Regions from separate parts of the Nonomuraea sp. NPDC049624 genome, predicted to be linked through region 1. Evidence: riboswitches for the same ligand, from Rfam matches in the RefSeq annotation. Region 1 holds a riboswitch; the other holds the start of a gene.
The links. Region 1 has a riboswitch for glycine ahead of gcvT (glycine cleavage system aminomethyltransferase GcvT). Riboswitches for the same ligand answer to the same signal wherever they lie in the genome.
Positions count from the first base shown of each region.

Region 2: it holds a riboswitch for glycine, as region 1 does, so the genes downstream of both, gcvP (aminomethyl-transferring glycine dehydrogenase) here and gcvT (glycine cleavage system aminomethyltransferase GcvT) in region 1, are expected to answer to the same signal.

Region 1 is NZ_JBFAOR010000002.1:188,831-204,613, reverse strand. It holds gene AB0J76_RS07190 (L-serine ammonia-lyase) at 1-81, opposite strand, end outside; gene gcvH (glycine cleavage system protein GcvH) at 141-530, opposite strand; gene gcvT (glycine cleavage system aminomethyltransferase GcvT) at 527-1,612, opposite strand; glycine riboswitch at 1,647-1,746, opposite strand; glycine riboswitch at 1,767-1,864, opposite strand; gene AB0J76_RS07175 (M28 family peptidase) at 2,148-3,521, opposite strand; gene AB0J76_RS07170 (M4 family metallopeptidase) at 3,593-5,887, opposite strand; gene AB0J76_RS07165 (gamma-glutamyl-gamma-aminobutyrate hydrolase family protein) at 6,110-6,799, opposite strand; gene AB0J76_RS07160 (3-oxoacyl-ACP reductase) at 6,796-7,560, opposite strand; gene AB0J76_RS07155 (aldehyde dehydrogenase family protein) at 7,657-9,000, opposite strand; gene AB0J76_RS07150 (glutamine synthetase family protein) at 9,010-10,380, opposite strand; gene AB0J76_RS07145 (FCD domain-containing protein) at 10,505-11,209, shown strand; gene AB0J76_RS07140 (DUF2264 domain-containing protein) at 11,225-13,072, opposite strand; gene AB0J76_RS07135 (substrate-binding domain-containing protein) at 13,196-14,233, shown strand; gene AB0J76_RS07130 (extracellular solute-binding protein) at 14,341-15,648, shown strand; gene AB0J76_RS07125 (sugar ABC transporter permease) at 15,703-15,783, shown strand, end outside.
Region 2 is NZ_JBFAOR010000005.1:470,612-486,394, forward strand. It holds gene gcvP (aminomethyl-transferring glycine dehydrogenase) at 1-1,686, opposite strand, end outside; glycine riboswitch at 1,853-1,949, opposite strand; gene AB0J76_RS23145 (MerR family transcriptional regulator) at 1,998-2,618, opposite strand; gene AB0J76_RS23150 (bifunctional nuclease family protein) at 2,766-3,236, opposite strand; gene AB0J76_RS23155 (MerR family transcriptional regulator) at 3,369-3,995, opposite strand; gene AB0J76_RS23160 (FHA domain-containing protein) at 4,019-4,531, opposite strand; gene AB0J76_RS23165 (mannose-1-phosphate guanyltransferase) at 4,793-7,297, opposite strand; gene AB0J76_RS23170 (CDP-alcohol phosphatidyltransferase family protein) at 7,302-7,883, opposite strand; gene AB0J76_RS23175 (hypothetical protein) at 8,065-9,699, shown strand; gene AB0J76_RS23180 (GNAT family N-acetyltransferase) at 9,789-10,538, opposite strand; gene AB0J76_RS23185 (phosphoribosylanthranilate isomerase) at 10,531-11,121, opposite strand; gene AB0J76_RS23190 (hypothetical protein) at 11,132-11,551, opposite strand; gene AB0J76_RS23195 (response regulator transcription factor) at 11,614-12,312, opposite strand; gene AB0J76_RS23200 (histidine kinase) at 12,309-13,901, opposite strand; gene AB0J76_RS23205 (SAM-dependent methyltransferase) at 14,030-14,620, shown strand; gene AB0J76_RS23210 (acyl-CoA dehydrogenase family protein) at 14,647-15,783, shown strand, end outside.

The sequences.
Region 1 (15,783 bases):
CGCGGCGGCCATCGGGCCGCCCGTGTGGGAGCTGGACGGTCCGATGCCGATCTTGAAGAGGTCGAAGACGCTGATCGCCATTGATGGGCGCCCTTCAGTTCAGGAAGTGCCGGGGCCCGCCGCGGGCCCCGGCGTTGGTGTCAGGACTCGCCTGAGGTGAGCGCCGTGTACTCCTCGGCGGACAGCAGGTCCTCCGCGTCGCCCTCCATGCGGACGCGGAACATCCAGCCGTCGCCGTACGGGTCGCTGTTGGCCAGCGACGGGTCGTCGGCCACGGCCGAGTTCACCTCGACGATCTCGCCGCCGACGGGCGCGTAGATCTCGCTCACCGACTTGGTGGACTCCACCTCGCCGACCGAGTCACCCGCCTCGACGGTCGAACCGACCTCGGGGAGCTGCACGAAGACGACGTCACCAAGAGCCTCGGCGGCGAAGGCCGTGATGCCGACGGTCACGGTGATGCCGTCGTCCACGCCCGACACCCACTCGTGCTCCTTGGTGTAGTTCAGGTCGTCAGGGATGTTGCTCACTTGTTCCTCCTGTAGAAGGGCAGCTCGACCAGGTCCATAGGTTCATGGCTGCCCCGGATGTCCACGGCCAGACCTGTGTCGGCCCCGGCGTCCACGTAGGCCATCGCGATGGGCTTGCCCAGGGTCTGGGAGGGCGCACCGCTGGTGACCTCGCCGACGACGGCGCCGTCGCGGGTGACCGGGTAGCCGTGACGCGGCACCCGGCGGCCCTGGGCGACCAGGCCGACGAGGCGGCGGCGGGGCTGGTCGTCCTTGACCGCCTCCAGTGCCGCCCTGCCGACGAAGTCACCGGGCTTGTCGAATTTCACCACTCTGCCCAGCCCCGCGTCGAACGGGGTCAGGTCGGAGCTCAGCTCGTTGCCGTAGAGCGGCATGCCGGCCTCCAGCCTGAGGGTGTCGCGGCTGGACAGACCGGCGGCCCGCAGCCCGTGCGGCTCGCCCGCGGCCTCCAGGGCGCGCCAGAGCGGCACGGCGTCCTGGTTGGCGACGAACAGCTCGAAGCCGTCCTCGCCGGTGTAGCCGGTGCGGGCGATGAGCGCCTGGCGGCCGTCGACCACGCCGGGCAGGCCCGCGTAGTACTTGAGATTGTCGAGGTCGGCGTCGGTGAGCGTGGCCAGGATCTCCTGGGCCTTCGGGCCCTGGATCGCGATGAGGGCGTACTGCTGGGAGCGGTCATCGACCGCCACGTCATACGACTTAGTACGATTTTTCAGCTCATCCGCGACCTTGTCGGAGTTCGAGGCGTTGGCCACCACCATGAACTCCTCGTCCGCCAGCCGGTAGACGATGAGGTCGTCGAGCACCCCGCCGCGCTCGTCCACGATCATCGTGTACCTGGCCCGGCCGGGCGCGAGCGCCGACAGGTGGCCGACCAGCGCGTAGTCGAGGGCCTCTGCGGCCTGCGGACCGGTCAGGAAGATCTCGCCCATGTGCGAGAGGTCGAACAGCCCGGCCGCCTCGCGGACGGCTTTGTGCTCCGCCGACTCGCTGCCGTACCGGAGCGGCATGAGCCATCCGGCGAAGTCGGTCAGCGTGGCGCCTAGGGCCTCGTGGACGTCTCGTAGCGGCGTAGGTCGGGACATTTGTCGCACCTCAGGACAGGATTGGATGCCAGCATCCTCCCCCTCTGTCATGGATGCCTGAGAGCTTCGCCCGAGTTTTACCGGACTTTCACCTTCGGCGAGGCCCCGAGGGCCTGCTTTCCAGAGGTCACCTCCCCGTAAGAACGCCTTACAGGGCTGCCGCGCGGTCCTTTGCCTTGAGAGGTTCGCGGGGAGGGCTTGCTCCTTCAGGGACCCTGACCGGCTGTCAGGGTGCTCTCCCGCACGGTTTCGCCGGTGATGTCCGTCAGCCTAGTGCCGTCATGGGGGTGTTGTCGCGCTTCGCCCTCCGCCATCCGCCGCATCCGCGACATCCCGCACGCAGCGAAAAGCGGCCGCGGCCCCGGAGAGGCGGGGTCGCGGCCGCGTTGGTGGCCGCGCGCGAGCCGGTCATGGCAGGTCAGCTCGCACGCGGCAGCTCGGGGCGGGCCGGCGGTGACCGGCCCGCGCGGGGCTCGGGCCCGAGGATCAGGCCCGTGGATCAGGTCCGAGGATCAGACCCTGAGGTCAGGCCGGATCAGGCCCGTGCCCAGAGGGCGGGCACGTTCGGCGGCTCCCAGCCCGGCAGGCTGGTGTGCGCCTGGAGGCAGCGGTAGCTGACCCCCTGGTAGGTGACGACGTCTCCGGCCGTGTACGACTTGTAGGCCGTCCAGGTGGTGCCCTGGCCGTCCCCTCCGACGGTCAGGGTGAAGGACGCGGAGTGGTCCGCCGTCGTCCCGTCGCCGTTGATCCCTATCGTGTACGTCCCCGCCGCGACGCCGCTGGTGGTGGCGATCGTGACGGTGGACGACTGGCCCGCCTGCACCGTGGACGGGCTGAAGGAGACGGTGACCCCGCTCGGCACGTTCCCGGCGGAGAGCGCGACGCTCTGCGCCTGGCCGGACGTGACCTGGGTACTGACCGCCGCGGTAGCCGACTGACCGGCCTGGACCGATGCCGACGACGGGGTCACCGAGATCGAGTAGTCGTTCTCCGTGGGCGTGCTGGTGCCCACGGCGAGCTTCCATATGGCGTACGCGATGGCGTCGGAGTTGCGGTCGAGCGCCGTGGTGTTGATGGCGCTCGGGTAGCTGTCGCAGGCGCTGTGGTAGCAGCGGTCGAACGCCTGCCCGGCCGAGCCGCCCCACTTGGCGGCCTGGGCCGAGCTCTTGACCGCCCCGGCCCCCGTGGCCAGGCCGCCGACCCGGACGCCCGCGCTCTTGAACGAGGCGTGGTCGCTGCGGCCGTCGCCCTCCCTGTCGCCCTCGGTCTGCAGGCCGATGGTGGCGAAGTAGTCGTTGAAGGTGCGCTGGATCGCCGCGTCGTCGTCGTAGACGAAGTAGCCGGCGTTGGTCGAGGCGATCATGTCGAAGTTCAGGTACACCTCGACGCCGCTCGCGCCGCCGTTCTGCACGTAGTACCTGGACCCGACCATGCCCGCCTCCTCGGCGCCCCACCAGCCGAACCGCACGTGCTTGGTGAGGGTGGGCTTGCGGGCGGCGAGGGTGAGGGCGTTCTCCAGGAGCGCGGCCGAGCCGGAACCGTTGTCGTTGATCCCGGGGCCGGCCGCGACGCTGTCGAGGTGGGCGCCGAGCATCACGGTCTGGTTGGCCGGGCCGCCCGGCCAGTCGGCGATCAGGTTGCTGCCGCCGCTGAAGTTCTGCACGCGGGTGGTGAAGCCGGCCGCGTCCAGCTTGCCCTTGATGTAGTTCATCGAGGCGGTGAAGCCCGGCCTGCCCGAGGCGCGGTTGCCGCCGTTGCTCGTGGCGATGGACTGCAACTGGCTCAGATGCGCCGTCACGTTCGCGACGGGGATGTCGGGCGCGGGGTCGGCGGCGGCGCCGGCCGGTCCGGCCGGCGTGGTGAGGGTCAGGGCCAACGCGGCGGTGGCCGCGGCGCCCAGCCTGAGCATGGCGTTCACGTTCTGTGGCTCCTCAAGGGGGTTGGGCGGCCACCCCGGCGTGGCCGCCCAGGTCGTGCGACTTAGACCGGCTGCCAGAGGGCAGGGGTGTTGGGCGGCTCCCAGCCCGGCAGGCTCGTGTGAGACTGCAGGCAGCGGTAGCTGGCGCCCTGGTAGGTGACGGTCTGTCCGGCCGTGTAGGCCGTGTACGTCTGCCACGTGGTGCCCTGGCCGCCGCCCACCGTCAGGCTGAAGGAGGCCGAGTGGTCGGCGCTCGCGCCGTCGGCGTTCAGGCTGATCGTGTACGTGCTGGGCGTCACGCCGCTCGTGGTCGCGAACGTCACCGTGGACGACTGCCCGGCGGTGATCGTGGACGGGCTGAAGCTGACCGTCACGCCCGCGGGCACGTTGCTCGCCGACAGGGCGATGCTCTGCGCCTGGCCGGCGGTGACCTGCGTGCTGACCGTGGCGGTGGCCGACTGACCGGCCTGCACCGAGGCCGACGACGGGGTCACGCCGAAGGAGTAGTCGTTCGGCGAGCTCTGCCCGATCTGCAGGTTGTAGGTGGCCTGGCGGTCCACGTCGGCGCCGTCGGCCGTGATGGCGATCGAGTGGGTGCCCTGCGGGCTGCTCGCCGAGGTGGTGATCGTCAGCGTCGAGCTCTGCCCCGCGGTGATGGTGGCCGGGCTGAACGAGGCGGTCACGCCGGCCGGCAGGGTGCCGGTCCGCAGGGTGATCGACTGCGCCGAGCCGCCGGTCACGGTGGTGCTCACCGTGGTCGTGGTGCTCTGGCCGGGGGTGACGCTGCCGGAGGCGGGGTTCAGGTTGACCGAGAAGTCGTTGCTGCCCTGCGTGCAGGTCGGCTCGCCGGACTGGGCCCGTACGCTGACGCCGTCCCAGGCGTTCTTGACCACGTTGAACTCGGTGCAGCTGCCCGGGTACAGGGTCTTGGCGGCCTGGAGGGTGGCGACCCTGGCCTTGGCGTGCGTCCACGGCTGGGTCTTCATGTTCAGCGCGGACATGAACACCTCACCGGCCTTGCGGATGCCGATGCCGGTGATCGCGGCGCCGTTGTCGCAGCGGGTGCTGGCGGGCTTGCCCGAGGGGTTGGTGCCCTCGGCCACCAGGTAGAACCAGTGGTTCTGCGGGCCGGCTGCCGCGTGCACCTCGGTGTTGGGGATGGAGGCGCTGTAGCAGTTCGGGTGGCTGAGGGCCGACGGGTTGTACATGTTGCGGATCGGCCCGGACCCCGAGAGGTTGACCTCCTCGCCGACCAGGTAGTCCGGCGGGTCGTTCGGGTTGTTGGCGTACGCCTCGGTGAGCGCGCCGAAGATGTCGCCGGTGGACTCGTTCATGCCGCCGGTCTCGTTGCCGCTGCCCGAGCCGCCGCTGGTGAACTGGAAGATGCCGTGGCCGAACTCGTGGCCGACCACGTCCATCGACGTGAGCTGCTGGGAGTTGGCGGAGTTGTGGCCGAAGGAGCCGTACTGGCCGTTCCAGTAGGCGTTGACGTCGGCCAGGCCGACGCGGGCCGGGTAGCCGCCGCCCTGGCCGTTGATGCCGTTGCGGCCGAGCCAGGCGCTCAGCATGTCCCATTCCCGCTGCGCGGCGTACAGGGCGTCGACGCAGGCGGTCTCCAGGTTCGTGCCCGAGCCGTTGCCCCAGGTGTCGGTGGTCTTCGTGTACGGCGTGCCGTTCTGGCCGCCGCACGCCACACCGCTCCTGCGGGGGTCGCGCATCGTGTACGAGGGGCTGGTGTCGATGGTGACGGTGCCGACGTAGTAGCTGTTGCCGGTGCCGTCGCGCACCTCGTCCCAGTCGTCGATGACCTTGCCGGTCAGGGCGTCCACGTAGACGTGGAGCTTGGTCTCGTGACCGGTGGCGTTGGCGCCGGTGACGAGCACCTCCCAGGCCAGCCGCGGGGTCGTCGTGGTGGCGTGCACGGACAGCACCGGCGTGGCGACGGTCTCGACCCTGGCCACCTTGGCCCTGGCCGTCACGGCGGCCTGGGCCGCGGTGACCTTCGCCTTCGTGCCGATCCCGATCTTCGTGCGCTGCCCGGTGGCGACCGTGTCGACCACCGCGCCGGAGGCGTCCGTGGCGACGACCACGTCGCCGCCGTAGACGGGCAGGCCCGCGTGCTTACGGGCGTAGGTCAGGTACTGCAGGCCGCGGACGCCTTCGACGGTCGACGTCAGCGTGAACGTGTCCTGCTCGGATGCCAGCAATGCCGCCGAGTCGGCCAGGATCGCGTTGTGTGCGGTGGCGATCGCGTTCCTGCGCTCGTCGGGGCTGGGAGGATCGGCCACCTGCGACGCTTGGGCTGTGGCGCTCGTGGCGCCCACCAGCGAGCTGGTGGTCAGGGCTAGCGCGAGCATTGCGGCAGCCCCCAACCTGAGTTTGGGGTTCACTCTCTGGCTCCTCAGGGGGGTGTGGAGTGGAAGAGCCCCGGCCGGCTGGGGATGAACACAGGGTGACACCGGGATGGCGCGACCCGGTACCCAACAAATTTCCTATAACGTGGTGATATGGCCCTCTGAGCTGGGATTTCGCGGGATTTTAGGGCGCAGAAAAGGTAAAGAAGCTTTCCAGTAACGGTCTCAGCAGGCCGCCGTGAACGCCTCGAAGAGCGCCGATCCGTCGCCCGCCTCCGGGTGCCACTGGACCGCTGCCGCGAAGCCGCCGGAGTCGAGCTCCACCGCCTCGATCGTCCCGTCGCCGGACGTGGCGGTGACCGTGAGCCCGGGGGCGAGCCGGTCGATCGCCTGGTGGTGGTAGTGCGGGACCGCCACCGGGTCCGTGCCGAGCGCCTCGGCCAGGCGGCTGCCGGGCACGGGCGTGACCGGCAGGTGGCCGAACTCGCCGGGCGCGGGGGAGTGGCCGGTGTGCCCGGTCACGTCGGGCAGGTGCTGGTGCAGGGTGCCGCCGAGCAGCACGTTGAGCACCTGCAGCCCGCGGCAGATGCCCAGGAACGGCAGCCCGGCCTCCAGGGCCGCCGCCAGGAGGGCGAACTCGGCCTCGTCCCGGAACTCCCGGACGTAGCCGGTGCGCTCGTGCGCCGCCCGGCCGTACCTGGCCGGGTCGACGTCGCCGCCGCCGGCCAGGACGAGACCGTCGAGCCGCCCCACGACCTGGGCGGGATCGCCGGCCGGCGGCAGCAGCACGGGCTGCCCGCCGGCCTGGACGATCTTCTCGACGTACATGTACGGCAGCAGCGCGACGGGCAGGTCCCACACGGTGAACCGGGCGGGCTCGACGTACGTCGTGACGCCGATGACCGGACGGGTCACAGCGGCGTCACGTACGCGCCGGAGATGCCGCCGTCCACCAGGAACTCGGCCCCCGTGATGAAGGAGGCGTCGTCGCTGGCCAGGAACGCCACGGCGGCGGCGATCTCCGACGCCTCGGCGAAGCGGCCCACCGGGACGTGCACCAGCCGCCGCTGGGCCCGCTCGGGGTCCTTGGCGAACAGCTCCTGCAGCAGCGGCGTGTTCACCGGCCCGGGGCACAGCGCGTTGACCCGGATGCCCTCGCGGGCGAACTGCACGCCCAGCTCGCGCGACATCGCCAGCACGCCGCCCTTGGAGGCCGTGTACGAGATCTGCGACGTGGCCGACCCCATGACCGCCACGAACGACGCGGTGTTGATGATCGACCCCTTGCCCTGCCGCCGCATGTACGGGATGGCGTGCTTGCAGCACAGGTACACGCTGGTCAGGTTCACCTCCTGGACGCGGCGCCAGGCGTCCAGGCCGGTCTCCAGGATCGAGTCGTCGTCGGGCGGCGAGATGCCGGCGTTGTTGAAGGCGACGTCCACGCTGCCGTAGGTCTCGTGGGCCGTGGCGAACATCCGGACGACGTCGTCCTCGCTGGTCACGTCGGCCTTGACGAAGAGGCCGCCGACCTCGCCCGCGGCCTTGGCCCCGGCCTCCTCGTCGATGTCGACGCAGACGACCTTCGCGCCCTCCTGCGCGAACCTGCGCGCCGTGGCCAGCCCGATGCCGCTGCCCGCGCCGGTGATGACGGTCACCCGGTCCTGCAAACGCTGCACTGTACCTACTCCCTGTCCGATTGGTCGTTCACCTTCCTCGTTCGCTTCGCGAAGGGCTTCGTTCCTCAGCCCTTCACTCCGCTCACTGCGTCAGGTTCACTCCCATGAGATGAAGACGTTCTTGGTCTCGGTGAAGGCCGTCAAGGCGTCGGGGCCGAGCTCCCGGCCGAGGCCGGACTGCTTGAAGCCGCCGAACGGGGTCCAGTAGCGCACCGAGGAGTGCGAGTTCACCGACAGGGCGCCCGACTCCACCGCGCGGGCCACCCGCAGCGCCCGCCCGACGTCGCGCGTCCAGATGGAGCCGCTCAGCCCGTACGGGGTGTCGTTGGCGATGCGCACGGCCTCGGCCTCGTCGGTGAACGGCACCACCGACACGACCGGGCCGAAGATCTCCTCGGTGAAGGCGCGGTCGGTGACCTTGGAGGTGAGCACGGTCGGCGGGAACCAGTAGCCCTTGCCCTGGGGGCAGTCGCCCTGGAGGTAGGGCGTGCCCTCGACGAAGCCGCGGACGCGTTCCAGGTGCTCGGCGCTGATCAGCGGGCCCATCTCGGTGGACTCGTCGAGCGGGTCGCCCACCTTGACGCCGCGCACCGCCGCCGACAGGCGTTCCAGGAACTCGTCGTACACCTCGGCCTGGACGAGGATGCGCGAGCGGGCGCAGCAGTCCTGGCCGGAGTTGTCGAAGACCGCATAAGGGGCGGTTTTTGCTGCTTTTTCGAGATCTGAGTCGGCGAAGACGATGTTCGCGGACTTGCCGCCCAGCTCCAGCGTCACTCGTTTGACCTGCGCCGCCGCCTTCGCGGCGATCTCCTTGCCCACCTCGGTCGAGCCGGTGAACACGATCTTGGCCACGCCGGGGTGCTCGACCAGCCGGGCCCCCGCGACCTCCCCTGCCCCGGGCAGCACCTGGAGCACCCCCTCGGGGAGGCCCGCCGCCAGGGCCAGCTCGGCCAGCCGCAGCGCCGTGAGCGGAGTCCACTCCGCCGGCTTGACGATCACCGTGTTGCCCGCCGCCAGCGCCGGGGCGACGCCCCACGACATGATCAGCATCGGGAAGTTCCACGGCACGATGACGCCCACCACGCCCAGCGGCTCCTGGAACGTGACGTCCACGCCGCCGGGCACCGGGATCTGCTTGCCGTGGTTGCGCTCGGGGGCGGCGGCGTAGAAGTGCAGCACGTCACGGACGGCCCCGGCCGCCCAGCGCGCGTTGCCGATCGGGTGCCCGGCGTTGTCCAGCTCCAGCCGGGCCAACTCCTCGCCGTGGGCGTCCACCAGGTCGGCGAAGCGGCGCAGCAGCCGCGCCCGGTCGCCCGGCGCCACCTCCCGCCAGCTCCGGTACGCCTTCGCGGCCCGCTCCACCGCCCGGTCGACCTCGGCCGCGTCGGCCAGCTCGACCTCGGCGACGACCTCTTCCGTCGCCGGATTAACGATCTTCATGCCCTACCGTCACATTCGCTCGAAACCACGGAACAGCTCCCAGTCCGTCACCGCCGCGTCGAAGGCGGCCAGCTCCACGCGGGCGTTGTTCGCGTAGTGCTCGACCACGTCGTCGCCGAACGCCTCCCTGGCCAGCTTCGACCCCTCGAACAGGGCGAGGGCGTCCCGCAGCGTGTGGGGCACGGTCTCGGCGCCGGAGTCGTAGGCGTTGCCCGTGAAGGCGTCCTCCAGCGGCAGCTCCCGGTCGATGCCGTCCAGCCCGGCCGCGATCAGCGCCGACACCGCCAGGTACGGGTTGACGTCCCCGCCCGGCACCCGGTTCTCCACCCGCAGCGACGGCCCGTGGCCCACCAGCCGCAGGGAGCAGGTGCGGTTGTCGACGCCCCACTTGACGGCGGTCGGCGCGAAACTGCCGGGCACGTAACGCTTGTAGGAGTTGACGTTGGGCGCGTACAGCAGGGTGAGCTCGCGCATGCGGGCGAGCTGCCCGGCGATGAACCGCGCCCCGAGCGGCGAGAGCCCGTACGGCCCCTCGCCCGCCATCGCCAGGCCGCCGTCGAGGCCGCGCAGCGAGATGTGGATGTGGCAGGAGTTGCCCTCGCGCTGGTTCGGCTTGGCCATGAAGGTGATCGAGCGGCCCTCCTGGGCGGCGATCTCCTTGGCGCCGTTCTTGTAGATCGAGTGGTTGTCGCAGGTCCGCAGGGCCTCGTCGTAGCGGAAGGCGATCTCGTGCTGGCCGAGGTTGCACTCGCCCTTGGCCGACTCGACGTACATGCCGGCGCCCTCCATGTCGCGCCTGATGCGCCGCAGCAGCGGCTCGACGCGGGCGGTGCCGAGGAGGGAGTAGTCGACGTTGTAGAGGTTGGCGGGGGTCAGGTCGCGGTAGGCGCGCCGCCAGGCGTCCTCGTAGCTGTCGTCGTAGACGACGAACTCCAGCTCGGTGCCCACGTACGCGGCCAGGCCCCGCTCGGCCAGACGGGCGAGCTGGCGGCGCAGGATCTGCCGCGGCGAGGCGGTGACCTCGCCGCCCTCCTCCCAGGCCAGGTCGGCCATGACCAGGGCGGTGCCGTCCTGCCAGGGGATGCGGCGCAGGGTGGACAGGTCGGGTTTCATCGCGAAGTCGCCGTAGCCGCGGTCCCAGGAGGACATGTCGTAGCCGGAGACGGTGTTCATGTCCACGTCGACGGCGAGCAGGTAGTTGCAGCCCTCGGAGCCGTGGTGCAGCACCTCGTCCAGGAAGTAGCGGGCGGAGAGCCGTTTGCCCTGCAACCTGCCCTGCATGTCGGCGACGGCGAGCAGCACCGTGTCGATCCGGCCGGAGGCGACCTCGCCCCGCAGTTCCTCGACGGACAGGAATCCGTTGCCCGCTGGTTCGCTCACCCTAGGTCGCTCCGATCTGCTCTGAAGCGCTTTCCCGTTGATTGGGCTAGTCTCAGACCATTGATGTGCATGCCGGGATCGCTTGTCAAGACCTGAGGACACCTTGGACGATTCGGCGCGTTTGATGACAGTGCTCCGCCCGGTGAGGGCGGGAAACGCCTTCGAGGAGACCGTGGAACGGCTGCTCCAGGCGATCAAACTGGGCGTGGTGGCGTACGGCGACAAGCTGCCGCCCGAGCGCGAGCTCGCCGTGCGGCTGGGCATCAGCAGGGTCACCCTGCGCGAGGCCATCCGCGCCCTTCAGGACGCCGGCTACCTCGACGTGCGGCGCGGCCGGTACGGCGGCGCGTTCGTCACCTATGTCCCGCCGCGGCCCGACGCGGGCGACCTGCGGCAGGCGGTGGCCGACATGGGCGTGGCCGAGCTGTCGGACGCGCTGACGTTCCGGCTGGCGGTCGAGTGCGGGGCGGCGCAGGTGCTGGCCGCGGCCGGGCCCGCCCCGGCCCAGCGGGAGGTGCTGCTGCGCCGGCTGGCCGAGCTGGACGCGGCGCCCCTGGAGGACTACCGGCGCCTGGACACGGCCTTCCACCTGTCGATCGCCGAGCTGACCGGCTCGACGCTGCTCGCGGTGACGTGCGCCGACGCCCGCTCCCGGGTGAGCGACCTGCTGAACGCGATCCCGATGCTCCAGGTGAACATCGAGCACGCGGCCGCCCAGCACCGGGCCATCGTGGACGCCATTCTTGCCGGCGACCCGGACGCGGCACGCCGGGCCATGGCCGAGCACCTGGAGGGCACGGCAGCCCTCCTGCGCGCCTTCCTGGCCTGAACGTGGGCGGGGATGTCAGGCGGCCGGGGCGCGGACCTGGAAGGTGTGGCGGGTGCCGTCGGGCCAGGTCAGCGTGATCTCGTCTGCCGTCACCGCCGCCGTCGGCACGCTCGGCGTGATGTCGTCAGCCGCCGCCGTCGGCACGCTCGGCGTGATGTCGTCACCCGCCGCCGACGCCGCGCCGGCCGGGGCGCTGCTCAGGACGGCGGCGCTGACCGCCCAGCCGTCCGCCGCGACCCCCTCCAGCACGGGCACGGCCGCCGGGGCTCCGAAGGCGCTGCCCTCGGGGTCGTCGGCGACGTGGGCCCGGCTGTAGCCGCGCACCGCGACCAGCTCGGAGACCAGCCCGTCGCCGTCCCGGACCCGGGCGCCGGGCCCGCCGACCGGGTCGGCCAGGTCGGCCAGGTCGGTCGGGTAGGCCCGGTCGGCCGGGGCGGCGGCCGTGACGAGCGCCCAGCCGCTCTGCCGGACCGCCGAGCCCGGCGCGACCCGATGGACGCGCACCTCGACGGCCCCCCTGACCACGCTCAGGCTCTCCACGCCGGCGCCCGCCGACGCGGCCCACGCCAGGTCGCCCGCCGAGCCCGCACCCCGGGGCGTGATCGTGCCGCGCCCGGCGACCGTGCCGTCCGGGCCGACCACGCCGAAGTGGTTGTCGGGGACGCCCGTGGTCGGCGCGGTGCGGGTGGAGTAGGCGTAGCGGTCGTACAGGGGGTCGCCGGGGTGGTGCTGGCTGCCGTGGTTGAGCAGGCGGGCGACGTCGCCGGTGTGCTGGACGACCAGTCCTGGACCGGGCAGCGCGGCCAGGCCGGTGGGGCCGGGCTCCTCGGGCGCCGTCCACACCGGGTGGCCGGCCGGCAGCAGCAGCCCGAGGAACGCCTTCGACGCCCAGTACGGCGACGCCGAGCCGGAGTAGGACTGCAGCGACGGCTCGTGCGGGCCGTGCCAGCCAAGCGTGAGCAGCCCCTCGGGGGAGAGCGCGCCCTCGTCGAGGAACCGGCGCAGGACGCCGGAGGCGATGCGGCGGGTCTGGCCGGGGGAGAGCGGGGTGGCGTCCAGCAGGGCGCCGGCGAAGAGCGAGGTCGCCGAGGCGAAGCGGTAGGTGAGGGAGCGGCCCTGGTAGAGCATGCGGCCGTCCTGGTCGAAGGTGAGGGCGTAGCTCTCCAGGAAGCGGCGCAGGCGGGGCCCGGGGGAGCCCTGGCCCGACAGGTGGGCCAGCAGGGCCGGGTAGAGGTGCATGGCCCAGCCGTTGTAGTGGTCGAAGGAGCGGTTGTCGCCGTCGGCGTACCAGCCGTCGCCGGCGTACCAGGGCTCGATGCGGGCCAGGCCGCGCTCCACCGCCGCGGCGGCCTCCTCGGCGTGCAGGCCGACGGCCGACAGGAAGCCGCCCACCATGGCGGGGAACAGCCACCAGTTGTTGTCCACCGGCTCGTGCCGCAGGGCCCCGGCCAGGTAGGCGGCGACGCGGTCGCGGGTGGCGGGGGACAGGCGGTCCCACAGGCGCTCGCGGGTCAGCCAGAGGGACAGGGCGATCGAGGCCGCCTCGACCATGGGCTGGGTGCGGTCCTCGATCGGCTGCCAGACGCCGGGGCCGGACTCCAGGCCGCGCGCGTACGGGGCCAGCAGCTCCTCGGGGCCGCCGCCGGCCACCCGGAAGGCGGCCAGCAGGAAGGTGCGCGCGTACCCCTCCAGGCCGTCGCAGCGCGACCAGCTTTCGCGTCCCGGCAACGTGATCACGGCGCCGTCCGCGGAGCGGTACGGTTCCACCGCGGCCAGCAGCCCGTCGGCCACCGCCGCCCAGTGGGCGCGGGTCCAGCCGGTGTACGGGCTGAGCGTTCGATCCTCCGGCGGAAGCGGGAACATGCGGCACTCCAAGGGACGTCCGGTCTCGGCCGGGACCTTAGCATCCTGATCGAACGAAAGCATCCGTTCAAAAACGAAAGCACTTCCCGCTAGGATCGTAGGGTCGAGTCAGAAGGAGTCGCGGTGTTCGCCGAACAACGTCATGAACTGATCCTGCGCGAGGTGCGCGAGCGCGGTTCCGTACGCCTGGCCGAGCTGGTCGACCGGCTCAACGTCTCGATGGTCACCCTGCGCAGGGACGTCGAGCACCTGGCCGGCCAGGGCCTGGTCAACCGTGTGCACGGCGGCATCACCCGGCCCGAGTCCGCGCCCGCCGCCACCAGGGAGCGCTCCCTGACCCTCGGCATGCTGGTGCCCTCGGCCACCTACTACTACCCGGCCGTCATCAGGGGCGCCCGCGAGCAGGCGGAACGGCTGGGCGCGCGGCTCGTCCTCGGTGTCTCGCGCTACGACGACGAGGAGGACCGCACCCAGGTCAGACAGCTCGTGGAGGCCGGCATCGAGGGCCTGCTGCTCACCCCGAGCAGGCAGCCGGACGCCTCGCACGAGGGCTGGCTGGCCGAGCTGGGCGTGCCGGCGGTGCTCGTCGAGCGGCGGGCCGAGCTGGGCGGGCCCGCCTCGCTGCTGGACGCGGCGGCCTCCCACCACGCCCACGGGGCCTTCCTCGGCGCGCGGCACCTGGCCGAGCTCGGGCACCGGCGCCTGGCCATGGTCTCGCGGGACAGCCCGACGGCCCCCCGGGTGCGGCACGGGTTCCTCGCCGCCGTCCGTGACCTGGGGCTGGCCGAGCCCGTGCACCTCGACGTCGCGCAGGAGGGGCCCTCGCGCGAGCAGGTGGCCGACGTGGTCGCGGCGATCAGGGGCGGCGTCACGGCCATGCTGGTGCACAACGACGAGGACACGTTGCTGCTGGTCCAGCACCTGCGCACGGCAGGGGTGCGCATTCCCGAAGAGGTGTCGCTGGTCGCCTACGATGACGAGGTGGCGGCGCTCAGCGACCCCCCGCTCACGGCCGTCGCGCCCCCCAAGGCCGCGGTCGGCCGCTGTGCCGTCGACCTGCTGGTGAGCCGGATCCAGGAGGGCCCGCGGCGCCCTGCCCAGCACGTGGCGCTGCTGCCCGAGCTGAGGGTCCGGGAATCCACGGTCGCGCCGCGTCCGTGACGTTACGCATCCATTTCGTTATTGATCGATTTGTGGCCTCTCTCTAGACAACCGATCGAATATGAGCGAATGATGCCTTATCGATCGAAAGCGATGAGGAGCCATCGATGGGACGCAAGAGCGCCGGCATTGCCGGACTGCTGGCCGGTATGAGCCTGCTCGCCGCCGCGTGCGGCAGCACGGAGCCGGCGCAGCCCGCGGGCGAGGCGGGCAAGCCCGCCGAGGTCACCTTCTGGGGCTGGGCGAAGGGCACCCAGCAGGTCGTGGACGCCTTCAACAAGTCACACAAGGACGTCCAGATCAAGTACGAGGAGATCCCCTCGGGCAACGCGGGCGGCTACGCCAAGTTCTCCAACGCCGTCAAGGCCGGCAACGCCCCCGACGTCATGTCCGTGGAGTACCCGCAGCTGCCCGACTTCGTGAACCAGGGCGCCCTCCAGGACATCTCGGCCGATGTGGCCGACGTCAAGTCCAAGTACCCGGCCGAGGTCTTCAGCCTGGTCGAGCTGGGCGGCAAGGCGTGGGCGCTGCCCATGGACGCCGCGCCGCAGGTGTTCTTCTACCGCAAGGACCTGTTCGAGAAGAACAAGATCGAGGTCCCCAAGACCTGGGACGACTTCCGCGCCGCGGCCGAGAAGGTCAAGAAGGCCGACGGCAAGTCCCGCATCGCCACCTTCTTCCCCGACGACCCGAGCGTGCTGGCCGCGCTGTCGTGGCAGGCGGGCGGCAAGTGGTTCGGCACCGAGGGCGACGCCTGGAAGGTGACGATCAACGACGAGGCCAGCAAGAAGGTCGCCGAGTACTGGCAGGGCCTGATCAAGGACGACCTGCTGAAGGTCCAGCCGTCCTTCAGCCAGGAGTGGAACGCCGCCTTCGAGAACGACACCCTCTGGGGCTACGTCGGCGCCAACTGGGGCGCGGGCGTCATGAAGGGCAACCACGCCGGCCAGTCCGGCAAGTGGGCCATCGCGCCGATCCCGAACTGGGGCACCCCGGCCAGCGGCATGCTCGGCGGCACCACGTTCGGCGTGAGCAAGGGGTCGAAGAACGCCAAGGCCGCCGTCGAGGTCGTCAAGTGGCTGACCGGCTCGGAGGAGGCGTGGACCGCCCGCCTGTCCTCGGGCACCTCCAGCGGCTTCCCGGCCATCGCCGACCTCGTGCCGGTCGCGGCCAAGAGCTTCGACGCCTCCTTCTACGGCGGCCAGGACATCTACGCGCTGTTCGCGGAGTCGTACAAGACGATCCAGCCCGGCTGGACGTGGGGCCCGAGCATGGTCCAGACGCTGACCACCTTCAAGGACGCCCTCGGCAAGGTCTCCAGCGGCGGCACCACCATCCCCGGCGTCCTGGACGCCGCCCAGACGGCCACCGTCGGCGAGATCAAGAGCCGCGGCCTCAACGTCGCCCAGCAGTAGCACGACGCGCGCGGCGGAGCGCAGGCTCCGCCGCGACCCACCGAAAGGCAGCTTGTGACTCCTCCAGTAGGAAGCGGTCGCGGCGGCGAGGGGTGGCGGCGGCGGGGGGCGATCCTGCTGTTCGTCGGGCCGTTC
Region 2 (15,783 bases), on a different contig from region 1:
GGCGAACTCGCCCTGGGAGCCGGCGTTCGGCTGGATGGAGACGGCGTCGTAGCCGGTCACCTCGGCCAGCCAGCCCTCCAGGGTGCCGATGAGCTCCCGGTAGCCCTCGGTCTGGGCCTCCGGCGCGTACGGGTGCACGCCGGCGAACTCCGGCCAGGTGATCGGCTCCATCTCGGTGGTCGCGTTCAGCTTCATCGTGCACGAGCCGAGCGGGATCATCGAACGGTCGAGCGCGATGTCCTTGTCCTGGAGCCTGCGCAGGTAGCGCAGCATCGCGGTCTCGGAGCGGTGGCTGTGGAAGACCGGGTGGGTCAGGTAGTCCGACTCGCGCAGCAGCCCGTCCGGCAGCGCGTCGGCCTCCAGCGCCACCTCCTCGCGCTCGACGCCGAAGGCGGCCCACACCTTGACCAGCTCGGCCGCGCCGGTCTTCTCGTCGCAGGCGATCGAGACGTGGTCGTCGTCGGCCTGCCACAGGTTGACGCCCCGCTCGGCGGCGGCGGCCACCACCTCGGCGGCCCTGCCGGGCACGCGGACGAGCACGGTGTCGAAGAACTCGCCGTGCACGACCTCCAGGCCGGCCTCGCGCAGCCCGCCGGCCAGCGCGACGGCGTGCCGGTGCACGCGGTGCGCGATCCGGCGCAGGCCCTCGGGGCCGTGGTAGACGGCGTACATGCCGGCGATCACGGCCAGCAGGACCTGGGCGGTGCAGATGTTGCTGGTGGCCTTCTCGCGGCGGATGTGCTGCTCGCGGGTCTGCAGGGCCAGCCGGTAGGCGGGGTCGCCGTCGACGTCGACCGACACGCCGACCAGGCGGCCGGGCATCTGCCGCTGCAGGCCCTCGCGTACGGACATGTAGGCCGCGTGCGGCCCGCCGAACCCGAAGGAGACGCCGAAGCGCTGGGAGGAGCCGACGGCGATGTCGGCGCCCAGCTCGCCGGGGGCGGCCACGAGCGTGAGGGCCAGCAGGTCGGCGGCGGCCACGACGAGCGCGCCCGCCTCGTGCGCCCTGGCGGCCACGTCGCGGAAGTCGCGCAGGCGGCCCGAGGCGCCCGGGTACTGGACGAGCACGCCGAAGCACTCGGGCAGCTCGCCGTCGAGGTCGTGCTCGACCAGCGTGATGCCGAGCGGCTCGGCGCGGGTGGCCAGCACGGCTTTGGTCTGGGGCAGCGTGTCGGCGTCGACGACGAACACGTCGCTCTTGGACTTGCCGGCGCGGCGGGCCAGCGTCATGGCCTCGGCCGCGGCGGTGGCCTCGTCCAGCAGGGAGGCGCCGGCGACGTCGAGGCCGGTCAGGTCGGAGACGACCGTCTGGAAGTTCAGCAGCGCCTCCAGGCGCCCCTGCGAGATCTCCGGCTGGTACGGCGTATAGGCGGTGTACCAGCCCGGGTTCTCCAGCAGGTTGCGCCGGATGACGGCGGGCGTGACGGTGTCGTAGTAGCCCAGGCCGATCATGGAGGTCAGCACCCGGTTGCGGGAGGCCAGTTCGCGCAGCTCGGCGATGGCCTCGGTCTCGCTCGCGGCGGCCGGCAGCTTGAGCCGGTCCTTGACCCTGATGGCCTCGGGCACGGCCACGGCCACCAGATCGCCGACGGACTCGAAGCCCACGGCCTCGAGCATGCGCTGCTGCTCGGACTCCGATGGGCCGATGTGCCTGGACGAGAACGGCGGAGCGGACAGGTCGGTCATGGAGGTTGCCTCCCGAGGCTTGGAGACCGGCGCCAGGGCGCGGGCGAGTGCCGGATCTCCCCCTCTGTCATCGCGACGTCATCGCGACCTGAGAGCTTCACCCCACCGTGGGGCTTGCACCGTCGGTGAGGTGCGCCTGGCGGGCGCACCTGCTTTCCAGAGTTGCCTCACCCGAGCGGTACGGGATGCCTGAGAGATTCCGGGGAGGGTTGCTCCTTCGGCGCCCCAGGACCGAAGCCCAGGGACTCTCCCGCACGGGGTCATCAGCCTTACTCTGTCCTAGATTACTACGGTGTGTTCAGCGGTTCAGCTCACCCCGTGCGGCGTGCGCGACGCCGCTTGGCGAGCTCGTCAGCGGGATGGTCGGCCGGGACGGTGTCCTCGACCGCCGCCCGTTCCCCCGGCAGCTCCGCGAGGGAGCCCTCGACCTCTCGCCAGACCCGGCCGAGCGCGATGCCGAACACGCCCTGGCCGCCCTGGAGCAGATCGATCACCTCGTCGGCCGAGGTGCACTCGTAGACGCTGACACCGTCGCTCATGAGCGTGATCTGCGCGAGGTCGGCGACCCCGCGGTCACGCAGATGCTGCACGGCGGTGCGGATCTGCTGCAACGACACCCCGGTGTCGAGCAGCCGCTTGACGACCTTGAGCACCAGGATGTCGCGGAAGCTGTAGAGCCGCTGCGAGCCCGAGCCGTGCGCGGCTCTTATCGTGGGCTCGACCAGGCCCGTGCGCGCCCAGTAGTCGAGCTGCCTGTAGGTGATGCCGGCCGCCGAGCAGGCTGTGGGCCCGCGGTATCCGATGTCGTCGGGCACGGTCGCAGGCTGCTCGTCGAAGAGCAGGCCCTGCTCTCCGGCACGCTGCCGCGCGCTCTCGCGCCGCACCGGATCTTCCTGGCCGGCCGTCTTTCCCTCGCCGCTGCTGACCGCCACGCGGACCTCCGGCTTTCTCTCATCCCATGGCCTGATCTGGGGGTTCGTAAAGGGCGACCACGGGTTTCACTTGCACCGTAGGACCGTGACCATGCTCAGTCAACGATCCGGCTCGGCGCGTCGTGAAGCGTAAATGCACTGAAATACCTACCCCGCCCTGCCGAAGTCCTCGGGAGTGATCGTGTCAAGGAACTCCCTGAACTTCTCCACCTCGTCCTCCTGGTCGTCAGGGATGATCACACCGGCCTCCTGGACGACCTCTTCGCTGGCGAAGATGCGCGCACCGGTGCGCAGCGCCAGGGCGATCGAGTCGGAGGGCCGGGCGCTGACCTCCACGCCGTTGGAGAACACCAGGTCGGCGAAGAAGATGCCGTCACGCAGGGCCACGATGTTGACCGCGCGCAGCCCGACGCCGAGCGCGCTCAGCACGTCCCTGAACAGGTCGTGCGTGAGCGGCCGGGGCGGCGGCTCCTCGGCCTGCGCCAGGGCGATCGCGGTCGCCTCGGTCATGCCGATCCAGATCGGAAGGAACCGTTCCCCGTGTGCCTCCTTGAGCAAGACGATCGGCTGATTTGTGGGCATCTCAACTCGAACGCCCACGACCTCCATCTGCAACACGGGCTGCTCCGTATTCGACCGGCCGGTCGCCCGGCACAGCTGTTGACTGGGTCGTTTCTGCTACACGCTTGTGTATTTCAACGTAACACCCGGCAGGCGTGGAATGTGCCCCGGCCTTCCAGCTCCGTGCCCTCAACGGCCCAGGACAGACCTGACGCCGAGGCGCACCAGGGAGGCGTGCAGGTCGAGCAGGAGGGTGGACAACTCCCTGGCAGCCTCGTCGGCCTCGCCGATGGCGCCGGGCGCGCGCCGCTTGAGTATGGGCGCGACGGTCTGCTCGACCAGCCCGCACTCCCGCTCGGCGGCGGCCTTGACCGCGCGCAGGTGGCGGGCGTGCAGGCCGAAACGGGCCAGGGCGCCGACGGTGCGCGCGATCTTCAGCGCCTCCTCGTCGTAGCGCCTGGCCACGGGGGCGAGCAGGCCGTAGTCCTCCAGCTCGGCGAGGGTCTCCTCGTCGATGCCGGCCGCCTCCAGCAGCTGGGCCCGGTCGTAGCGGATCTCCTGGGCCTGCTGCACCGCGCGCGGACGGCCGAAGCTCTCGGCCATCCTGTCCTTGATCACCCGAAGCGGCAGGTAGTGGTCGCGCTGCTCGGTCAGGATGAACCGCAACTGCTCGACGTGGAGATGGGTGAACTTGCGGTAGCCCGAGGGGCTGCGCTCGGGCTCGATCAGCCCCTCACCCTCCAAGAAGCGGATCTTGGACACGGTGACGTCGGGGAACTCGCCCTGCAGCAGGGCGAGCACCTCCCCGATGCTCATGTGCGAGCGTGCCGCCTGTGAGCTCATGCGCCGGCGTTGACCCTCATCAGGAAGACGAGGCGGAACTTGCCGATCTGCACCTCGTCTCCGGAGTGCAGGGGGACCTCCTCGATGCGCTCCCGGTTGACGTAGGTGCCGTTGAGGCTGCCCACGTCGCGTACGGAGAACTGGCCGCCGCGGTGGCGGTAGAACTCGACGTGGCGGCGCGAGACGGTGATGTCGTCGAGGAAGATGTCGCTCTCCGGGTGGCGCCCGGTCGTGGTGAGGTCCTTGTCCAGCCGGAACCGGCTGCCCTGGTTGGGCCCTCTGGTCACCGTGAGCAACGCCGTGCCGGGCGGGAGCTGTTCGACCAGCGCCCGTTCGGCCAGGAGCATGTCGCCTGTCTCAGCCTCGTACGCCTCGATTCCCGCGACCGAGATCGTCGACGTGGTGTCCCCGGAGACCTCGGGTCTGGTCAGCGGTGACCCACAGCGGGAACAGAAACGGGCATCCTCGGGGTTGGCGTGCCCGCACTGCGTGCAGTAGACGCTCGGCATCGATCGGCTCGGCCTCCTACCGCGAAGACGCGGCGACGGTGCTGGGGACGCGCCTGCCTTCGCTCTTCAAGTTTGCGAATGCCGCAACTTACGCTGATCAGCGGCAAAGGTCAAGGCGGGGCGCTGGACTGCGGTTCGGACGCTGACAAAGTTACCGCCGCCCCCACCCCGTGGTCCATGCCGCCGCGCGTTTCTACATTACGATCTTGCGGCACTCCGCGCGCACATCTCGGGCGAAGGCTTTTCCGCTACTCTACGTGATCAGACGGCCGCCTGCTCGACCACGCGGGCCCACCGTTCGAGCAACGCCTGCGCGCCGTCCATGTCGGGGGCCTCGGCCCACAGGTCGGTGACCGGCTCGGCGGCGGCGGGCAGGATCAGCACCCACGACCCGTCGTCGCGGGCGACGCGCACGCCGTCGGTGGTGTCCACGCGCCAGCCGTCGGGCTCGGCCTCGGCTGCCTCGATGACCGAGCGCATCACCGCGCCCTTGGCCGCCCACTGGGTCGGGACGCTCCGCCGCAGCAGCTTGACCTCGGGGATCCTGGCGTCGATCTGGCTGAGCGACAGCCGGGTGCGGGCCACCAGCCCCAGCAGGCGCATGAACGCGGCCAGGCCGTCGATGGCCGGGCTGAACTCCGGCACGACGAACCCGCCGCGCCCGTCGGCCGCGAAGATCATGTCGGGGCCCTGGGCGGCGGAGGTCAGGGCGTCGAGCGCGGTCGAGGTCCACTGCACCTGCACGCCGTGGAAGCGGCAGACCTGCTCGGCGACCCGGGTGGTGGTGACCGGCAGGGCCACCCGGCCGCCCCGGCGCTCGGCCGCCACCAGGTCCAGCACGACCAGCAGGGCGCGTTCCTCGCTGATGAGCTGGCCGGTCTCGTCCACCAGCGCGATGCGTTCGCCGACCGGGTCGAAGCGCACCCCGAACGCCGCCCGCGAGGAGCTGACCAGCTCCGACAGGCGTTGCAGGTCGCGGCGGCGCTCGGCCAGCGTCTCGGTGGGCGAGACGTCGTCCAGCCGGGCGTTGACGGTGAGCACCTCGACGCCGGCGCGGCTGAGCAGCGTGGGCATCACCAGGGAGGAGGTGCCGCCGGCGCAGTCGACCACGACCTTCATGTCCTTGACGCCGGTGACGCCGATGGCCCGCATCAGCTCGTGCGTGTAGCCCTCGACGGCCCTGGCCGGGTAGTGCAGCTCGGCGATCTCGCCGGGGAAGGCCCGCCGGTACTCCTGGCGGGAGAAGACGCGCTCCAGCTTGCGCTGGGCGGCCGGGGGCAGGTCGGCGCCGCGGTCGTCCATGATGACGATGTCGACGCTCTGCGGGTCGCCGGGCGTGGTGCGCAGGGCGATGCCGCCGGCGGCCGACTCGCGCGCGGTGTGGAAGCGGGCCACCGGCAGCGGCGCGGCCTCCAGGTCCAGGACGTTGATCGCGGCGGCGGTCAGGGCGCCGATGACGGCCCGCTTGAGCGCCCTGGCGGCCAGCGAGCAGTCGCGGGAGGTGACGACGTAGGCGCCCTTGCGCAGGGTGGTGGCGTACGCGCCGGCCAGCCGGACGCACAGCTCGGCGGTGATCTCGACGTTGACCAGGCCGCTGACCCCGCGCGGGCCGAACAGGTTGCGCTGGCCGCGCGACTCCCAGATGACGCTGGTGTTGACGACCGCGCCGGCCTCGATGGTCTTGAACGGGTAGACCTTGACGCCGCTGGAGACGTACGCCTCGGCCTCGATGACGCACTCGTCGCCGATGACGGCGTTCTCCTCGACGCGGGCGCCGCCCATCACGTCGGTGCTCTTGCCGATGACGCAGCCGCGCAGGTGGGCGCCGGGACCGAGGTAGACGTTGTCGTGGACGACCGCGCGGTGCAGGAAGGCGCCCTCGCGCACGACCGCGTTGTTGCCGAGCACGGTGTACTCGCGCAGCTCGGCGCCCGCCTCCACCTTGGCGTAGTCGCCGATCAGCAGCGGTCCCTTCAGGACGGCGTCGGGGTCGACCGTGGCCGAGTCGGCCACCCAGACGCCCGGGGAGAGCTCGAAGCCGCCGATGTCGAGGCGGACCCGGCCGGACAGCGCGTCGGCCTGGGCCTTGAGGTAGCTGGCGTGGGTGCCGACGTCCTCCCAGTAGCCGTCGGCGACGTAGCCGTAGATGGGGGCGCCGCGTTCCAGGAGGGCGGGGAAGACGTCCGAGGACCAGTCGACCGGTTCGCCGTCGGCGACGGCGTCGAGGATCTCGGGCTCCATGACGTAGATGCCGGTGTTGACGGTGTCGGAGAAGACCTGGCCCCAGGTGGGCTTCTCCAGGAAGCGCTGCACGCGTCCGCTCTCGTCGACGATGATGATCCCGAATTCGAGCGGGTTGGGAACGCGTTTCAGACCGATGGTGACAAGAGCCGAATTTTCGCGATGAAAACGGATCATGTCGGATAAGTCGATATCGGTGAGGGCGTCGCCGGAGATGACCAGGAAGCGGTCGTCGCGCAGGCGGGCGGCGGCGTTCTTGACGCTGCCCGCGGTGCCGAGCGGCAGGTCCTCCGTGGCGTACTGGAGGTTCATGCCCAGCTCGTCGCCGTCGCCGAAGTAGTTGCGCACGAGGGCGGCCAGGAACTGCAGGGTGACGACCGTCTCGGTGATGCCGTGCCGTTTGAGCAGGCGCAGGACGTGTTCCATGATCGGGCGGTTGGCCACCGGGAGCAGAGGTTTGGGCTGGTTGGCGGTCATCGGACGCAGCCGAGTCCCCTCCCCGCCCGCCATGACGACCGCCTTCACCCGATCACTCCTTCGTGGTCGCGGTTACGAGTTGGCGCACCTGCACCACATACAGGATCCCTGCCCACCAATACAGGCCCGTGCCCCAGAGCGCGAAGGCCCACCCGGCAATTCGCGCTATATCGGCATACCACCCGGTGTGGGAGGCGAGGAAGAGCAGCGGGAAGGCGTACATGAGGTTGAACATGGCGGCCTTGCCCAGGAAATGCACCTGAAGTGCCTTATATCCGTGTTTGCGAAGTACGGGGAACGAACAGGCGACGAAGAGCTCCCGCGCCACGATGACGGCCACCAGCCACCACGGGATGACCTCGCGCAGCAGCAACGCCAGGATCGTGGCGAAGACGTACAGCTTGTCGGCGGCCGGGTCGATCACCCGGCCGAGCTTGCTGGTCTGGTTGAACGCGCGAGCGATCTTGCCGTCGAGCCAGTCGGTGAACCCGGCCACGATGAGGATGGCGATGGCCCACCCGTCCGCCCTGGGCCCCAGAACCAACCAGAGGAACACGGGCACGCCGAGCAGGCGCAGGAAGCTCAGCAGGTTGGGAACCGTCCAGATCCGGTCCTCGGCGGAAGTTTCGCTCACGCAGAGACCCTACTGCGTGGAACTCGGGCACAGACGCCCCACCAGGGACCATTCCCCGCCCGCACTCCCCCGCCCGGACGCGGGGGCCGACGGGGGTTGGTGGCGTTTCGCGGCATGTGGGGGCGGGAAAAGGCTGGATGATCGATCCCCCCGCGTCGCCGGCCTGCCTTGGGGGGATCGGATGTGGCCCTGGGAGTCCGGCGTGCTGCGGGACGCGCCGGAGATCGCCTTGTTCCTCTGCCTGGCCCTCGGGTTCGCCCTGGGCAGGCTCAGGTTCCGCGGCGTGGCCCTCGGCGGCGTGGCCGGGACGCTGGCCGCCGCCCTCGCCGTCGGGCTGCTGACCGGCGGCGTCGAGGTCCACCAGCAGGTGCGCGTGATCGCCTTCTCGATCTTCGCCTTCACCCTCGGCTACACCCTCGGGCCCGCCTTCTTCGCGGCGTTCTCCGGGCGCAACCTGCGGTACCTGTGGTTCACGGTCGTCGAGGTCGTCGGGGCGCTGGCGGTGGCGGCGCTGGCGGCGGACGCGCTCGGGCTCGACCCGGGCGTCACGGCCGGGCTGGTCGCCGGGGCGGCGGCCGGGCCGGTGGCGTTGGGCACGGCGGCCGACGCCCTGCAGGGCGCCGGGGTCGCGCAGCAGGCGCTCGGGCCCGCGTACGTCCTGTCCTACCTCCTCGCCCTGGTCACCATCGCGCTGCTGACCGTCAGGGCCGCGCCCGCGGCGCTCCGGTTCGACCCCCGGGAGGAGGCCGCGGCGCTGTGGCGGCGGCTGGACGGCGCGGAGGAGACGCCGCCGCCGGCGGTGCTGGGCCGGGCCCACCAGGTCACCACCGGCGAGGGCCGGACGGTCGGGCAGGCGGAGATCGCGATGGGCACCCGGGTCTCGGTGGAGCGGCTGCGCAGGAACGGCCGCCCGATCCCGTTCGGCCCCGACACGCTGCTGCGGCGGGACGACGAGGTGGTGGTCGTCGGGGTGCGGCAGGACGTCGTCAACGCCGGCGCGGTGGTCGGGCCCGAGGTGCCGGGCGGGCGGGAGCTCGACCTGGACCTGGAGGTGGCCGACGTCATGCTCGGGGGCAGGCCGCCGGCGACCGTGCGCGAGCTGCGCGCCGGGCTGTCCGGTCAGGGGGTGCAGGACCTGCACGTGTGCGAGGTGCGGCGGGTGGGGTGCCGGTTGCCGGTCCGGCCCGGCACGCAGCTGTGCGCCGGTGACGTGGTGCGGGTGACCGGGCTGAAGCGGGACGTGGACCGGGCGGCGTCCTGGCTCGGGGCGCGGGCGGACGCCGGGCGGCGGGCCGACGTCGTCTACCTGGCCGCCGGGCTGGTGGCGGGGCTGGTGGCGGGCCTGGCGGGCGGCCTGACGGCGTCGCTCGGCTGCCTGGCGGCCGGGCTGGTGTTCGGCCGGGCACGGGCGGGACGGGCCGGCTTCGGGCAGTACGACGCGGGCGCCGCGCGGGTGGTGGGCGAGGTGGCGCTCGGCGTGTTCGTGGCGGCGCTCGGGCTGTCGGCGGGGCCGGCGGCGGTGGAGCTGGTGGCGCGGCACGCCTGGCAGGCGGCCCTGGGCGCGGTCGCCACGGCCGCCGTGCCGGTGGTGATCTCGCTGGCCATGGGGGCCAAGCTGATGATGGTCCCGCCGCCGCTGGTGCTGGGCGCGGTGACCGGGCAGCACGGCCTGACGGCCGTCCTGGGCGGGGTGCGCGCGATGTCGGGGAACGGGACGCCGCTGCTGGCGTACACGGTGGTGCACGCCTTGTCGGGAGCCGTGCTGGCCCTGCTCGGGCCCGCCGCGGTGGCCCTGACCCGCTGGCTGGGCACCTGAGCGCGCCACCAGGCCCGTCCGGGCGGTCGGGCCAGGCGGTCGGGACGGGCGGTCAGGTCGGGGGCAGGCCGGGCGGTCGGGCCGGGCGGTCAGGTGCGCAGGAAGGCGTGGGTGTGGCCGACCGGCTCGAAGCCGAGGCGGGCGTAGAACTCGCGCGGCCAGTCGGCGGCGTCGGCGACCAGGAACGTCAGCTCGGCGCCGGCCGTGGCGGCCGTCAGCGCGGTCAGCAGGACGCGGGCGAAGCCCTGGCCGCGGTGGCGCTCCATGGTGTAGACGTTCTCGATCTGGGCGACGCCCTCGTGCACGTAGAGGTCGGCGTGGGCGGCGATCTCACCGCCGGGGGCGCGTACGGCGTGGAACTCGACCACGTCAGCGGCGGACGCGCGGGCCGCGGCGCGGGCGGCGAGCCCGTCGACCACGCTCTGCGGCGCCTGCGGCAGCGACGCGCGCCACTCCTCGCGCAGCACGGGCAGCAGCTCCTCCAGCGTCAGCCGCTCAGTGGCAGCCGCGGACGCGGAGGGGCTTGCGCCGCGGAAGGCCATGACGACGTTCGTCTCGTGGCTGTATCCGGCGGCGGCGAAGGCGGGCCGGAACTCATGGCCCAGCCGGTCGTCGTCGACGCACACCAGCCGGTGGCCGAGCCCGGCGAGCCGCTCCTCGGCGGCCGCGAGCACCGGCCCCGGGGCGCCGCTGCAGACCACGAGCTTGTTGTCGTCGTGCGACATCGGGTAGCGCGCGTCGAGCACCGCGAACCCGCCGGGGACCGGCGCCACGACGGGCGCCTTGCGGCGGGCGAAGCCGTGCAGGAAGGAAAGGGCCCGCGCCAGCTCGTCAGCCACCGCGCGCGGCCCGCAGGAAGGCCCTGATCAGGGCGGAGTCCTTGACGCCCGGCGCGGTCTCGACGCCGCTGGACACGTCGACCCCCCACGGGCCGGCGGCCTCGACGGCCTCGGCGACGTTGGCCGGGTCGAGCCCGCCGGCCAGCATCCACCGGCCGGACGGGCGGCCGCGCACCGCCGCCCAGTCCCAGGGCTCCCCCGAGCCGGGGCGCGGGGCGTCGACGATGAGCAGGTCTTCGTCGTAGGCGCCGCATCGCAGGTCGGCGGCGGCGTCGACGGCCCGCACGAGCGGCCGGCCGAGGTCTTTCAGCGCGGTGAAGTCGGCGTGGGGGTGGTGGCCGTGGAGCTGCACGGCGCGCACGCCCGAGGCCAGCGCGGCGGCCCGGACCTCCTCGGGGGTCTCGCCCCGGAAGACGCCCACGGTGAGCACGTGGGCCGGGATCGGCGCGGCCAGCTCGGCCGCCCGCTCCGGCGTGACCCTGCGCGGGCTCCGGGTGAGCACGAACCCGATGGCGTCGGCGCCAGCCTCGACGGCGGCCTCGACGTGCTCGGGCTCGCTCAACCCGCAGATCTTCACATACACACCTCAGACCTTAGCGGCGCCGCGCCGCCGACGGCGACCACGACCAGATCAGCAGCGCGCCGATGAGGCCGAACAGCAGCACCCCGTTGGGCACGTGGGCGCCCAGCCAGAGCCAGGTGACGTGCTGGAGCCCGCCGACGACGAACAGCGCGACGCTGGCCCACACCGGCCAGCCCGCGCCGCGGCCGGGCCGCCAGACGAGGATCGCCAGCACGATCTGCACGAGCGCCACCAGGTGGACGACCATGCCCGCCATGACGTGCGTCTCGGCCACCGGCCCGCCGCCCGCCGACACGGCCTGCCCGGCGAACGAGGCGGCCACGAGCAGCGCGGCGGCCTGGGCGATGATGGCGACGCGCAGGCTGTAGAGCAGGCCGGCCGACACCTGCCGGGTCGTGCCGGGACGCGGCATGACCTGTGTCTCCCCCATGATGTGGATCCTTTCTGCGAACGAAGGACCCATATCGTGTCGAGGGCGGCCGCATACGGTCGTCAGCCTGCGGGATGACCCCCCGGTCCCCCACGTGGCGGACGGACCGGCCGGAAGGCGGCGTCCACGAGACCGGTGCGGTGGGCGACCACGGCGGCCTGGATGCGGTTGCGCAGGCCGAGCTTGTCCATGGCGGCGGCGATGTGCGTCTTGACGGTGGTGACGCCGACGTGCAGCTCCTCGGCGATCTCGGCGTTGGACAGGCCGGTGCCGACCAGGGCGAGCACCTCCAGCTCCCGCTCGGTCAGCCCGGACGGCGGCGGCGCGGCGGCCTGCTCCTCGGCGGCCAGGAACCGTTCCACGACCCGGCGCAGCACCGAGGGGGCCAGCAGCTGCTCCCCCGCGGCGGCCCTGCGCACGGCGTCGACCATGCGTTCCGGCTCGTCGTCCTTGACCAGGAAGCCGACGGCGCCGGCGCGCAGGGCGGCGTGCACGTCGGCGTCCTCGGCGAAGGTGGTGAGCACGACCACGCGGGCCGCCGGGCGGGCCGCCAGCACCCGCCTGGTCGCCTCCAGGCCGTCGACGCGGGGCATGCGCAGGTCCATGAGGATGACGTCGGGCACGTGGCGTTCGGCCAGGCGGACGGCCTCGGCGCCGTCCTCGGCCTCGCCCACGACCTCCATGTCCCCCGCGGCCTGCAGCAACATGCGCACGCCCGCGCGGACCAGCGCCTGGTCGTCGGCGACCAGCACGCGGATCACGCGGCGTTCCTGGCGGGCAGGCTGGCCAGCAGCAGCCAGCCGCCGTCGCCGTCGGGGCCGGCGCTGAGGGTGCCGCCGAGGGCGCGCACCCGCTCGCGCATGCCGGCCAGGCCGCGGCCGGAGGAGGGCAGCCGCTCGATGGCGGTGGGCGGGCGGCCGTTGCGGATCTCGATGGACAACCCTTCCTGCGCGGGGGCGACGGTGACGCGGACCCGGGTGCCGGGCCCGGCGTGTTTCAGCACGTTGGTGAGACCTTCCTGGACGATGCGCGCGGCGGAGGCGCGGGCGATGAGCGGGGCGCGGTCGCTGGCCGGGTCGAGGTCGAGATCGACGACGAGGCCGGCGGCGGCCATGCGTTCGGCGGACTCGCGGACCACGTCGGCGGGGTTGGCCAGCAGGTCGGGGCCGCGGTCGGGGTCGCGCAGCAGGTCGAGCAGGTCACGCAGGTCCTGAAGCACCTGGTGGCCGGTCTCGCGGATGTCGGACAGCGCGTCGGCGACCGGCCCGTCGGGCGCGGTGTAGCGGGCGGCGCTGGCGCGCAGCACCATGGCGCCGACGTGGTGGGCCACGATGTCGTGCACGTCGCGGGCGATGCGCTCGCGCTCGGCGAGCTGGTCGGCGCGCACCTGGGCGACCGCCAGCCGGGCCGACTCCTCGGCGCGCAGGCGTTCGGCGGCGGCGGCGGCCTGCCGCATGCCGAGGTAGCGGCCGATCGCGATGGGCGTGGCGACCAGCGTCATCAGCACGCCGACGCGCAGCGGGGTGACCTCGGTGCCCTCGCCGACGACGGCGATGGCGGCCAGCAGGCAGCCGGTGAGGTACGCGGCCCCCGTCCAGGCCCAGGAGGCCACGCGCATGGAGAACACGCCGATCGCGATGAGCGTGAGGATCAGGCAGGTGTTGACGGCGTCGTTCAGGTAGGTGTCGGCGGCGATCAGCAGCACGGCCTGCAGCAGCAGGACCAGGCCGGGCAGGCGCCGGGCGACGCCGAGCGACAGCCCGCCGACCACGGCCAGCAGGCCGATCACCCACACGGGCAGGGCGCCGCTGTGCCAGGAGGTCCAGGTGCTGAGCACGGTGATGGCCACACCGCCGGCGGCCAGCAGCGCGTCGGGCGTGACGTCGCGCTCCTCCAGCCGCTCGGCCGAGCTGCGCAGGTAGGCCCCGAGCACGGTGGGGAAGACGGGCAGCAGCACCGAGTACATCCAGGTGTTGCCGGTCATCGCGATGCCGGGGTCGGCGATGTTGACCGCCGTGGCCAGGACGGTGGCGCCCACACCGGCCATGGCGGGCCGCCACGGGACGCGGAAGCCGACCACGCCGAGCGCGACGCAGATGAGGATCTGCGCGGTGTTGGAGGTGTAGGAGCCGAGCTGGTCGCTGAGCACGAGAAAGGCGGCCAGGTAGAGGGTGACGGCCAGCGGCCGCCGCCGTACGAACCCCATGGGCAGGCCCACCAGGAGGGCCATGGGGATGTTCATCGCCGCCGGCAGGTACGCGGTGTCGCCCGCGTGGGCCGTCGTCAACAGGTCCAGCCCCACGCCAGATGCCGCGAGCAGGACATCGAGCGGCACACCACGCCAACGCATGGCCTCACGCTATCCACCCTCGCCCGATAGCTGATCCTCCGTGCGGAGGACCCCGTCTCCTCCTAGTGGCCGCAGGTTCGTCCAGAGGAGGGAGCGCAGAGGGTGATCTTCCCGATACGTTCGGGGCCATGTCCAACGACACCGCAATGTTCCTCGGCCAGTTCCTGCGCGCCCCCGCCGTGATCGGCGCCGTCGCCCCGAGTTCGCGCCGGCTGGCCGCGGCCGTCTGCGCGCCGGTGCCGGAGCGTGGCGAGCCGACCGTGGTGGAGCTCGGTCCTGGCACGGGCCCGTTCACGGCGGAGATCCAGCAGCGGCTGGCCGGGCGCGGCCACCACCTGGCCGTCGAGGTGAACGAGCGGCTCGCGGGGCTGCTCGCGGCGCGTTTCCCCGCCGTGGACGTGGCCCACGCGGACGCCGCGCGCCTGGGCGAGCTGCTGGCCGGGCGCGGGCTGGGCCACGCCGACGTCGTGGTGAGCGGCCTGCCGTGGGCGGCCTTCCCCACGGAGCTGCAGCACGAGCTGCTGGACGCGGTGACGTCGGTGATGAGCCCCGGCGCCGCCTTCACCACCTTCTCCTACATCCACGCCATCCCGCTGAGCTCGGCCCGGCGGTTCCGGGCGCTGCTGGCCGAGCGGTTCGAGGAGGTCGTGCCCGGACGTACGGTGTGGCGCAACACGCCGCCGGCCTTCGTCTTCCACGCCCGCAGACCTCGACCCTGAACAGAACGAGATTCTACGATGGCGTGATGGATTTCACCCTTCCCGAGAGCGCCCAGGCCGTCCAGCGCGGCGTCGCCGAGATCTGCGCCCGCTACGACCTCGACTACTGGCAGCGGTGCGAGAGCGACAAGCGCTGGCCGGAGGAGGTCTGGGCCGACCTGGCCAAGGGCGGCTGGCTGGGCCTGGCCGTGCCGGAGGAGTACGGCGGTGGCGGGCAGGGGCTGCTGGAGCTGGCGGTGGCCACCGAGACGCTGGCGAGCTCGGGCGCGGCGGGCGGGTCGGCCTTCACGTACGTGCTCACCCCCGGCTTCGGCGCGCTCACCCTGGCCCGGCACGGCACCGCCGAGCAGCGGGCCGAGCTGCTGCCCCGGCTGGCCACGGGCGAGGTCGAGACGTGCTTCGCCCTGACCGAGCCGGACGCCGGCTCCAACTCGCTGGCGATCACCACCTCGGCCCGCCGGGACGGCGGCGACTACGTGCTCAACGGCCAGAAGATCTGGATCACCGGCGTGCAGCGCGCCACCTGGATGTTGCTGGTGACCAGGACGGTCCCGGCGGCCGAGGCCAGGCCGCGCACCCACGGGCTGACCGTGTTCCTGGTGAACGTGCCCGACGCGGTCGCCGCCGGGCAGCTGTCCTTCCGGCCGATCCCCAAGATGGGCGCGAACACCACGCCGTCCAACATGGTGTTCGTCGACGACCTGCGGGTGCCCGCCACCAGCGTGGTCGGCGAGGTGGACGGCGGCGCGGCCGTGTTGTGGGACATCCTCAACCCCGAGCGGGTGCTGCTGGCCGCCTCCGCGTTGGGCGGCGCCGAGGTGGCGCTGCGGGTGGCGGTCGGCTACGCCAAGGAGCGCGAGGTGTTCGGCCGCCCGATCGGCGCCAACCAGGCCATCGCGTTCCCGCTGGCGCAGGTCAAGGCCAAGATCGAGCTGGCCCGGCTGATGCTGTACAAGGCGGCCTGGTCCTTCGACCGGCGGCTGCCGTGCGGCACCGAGGCCAACATCGCCAAGCTGACCGCCTCCCAGGCCGCGTGGGAGGCGGCCGACGCCGCGTTCCAGACGCACGGCGGCATGGCGTACTCGCTGGAGTACCCGGTGGCCAGGTTGCTGGCCGACGCCCGTATCGGAAGGGTGGCACCCGTGACGGAGGAGCTTCTGCTC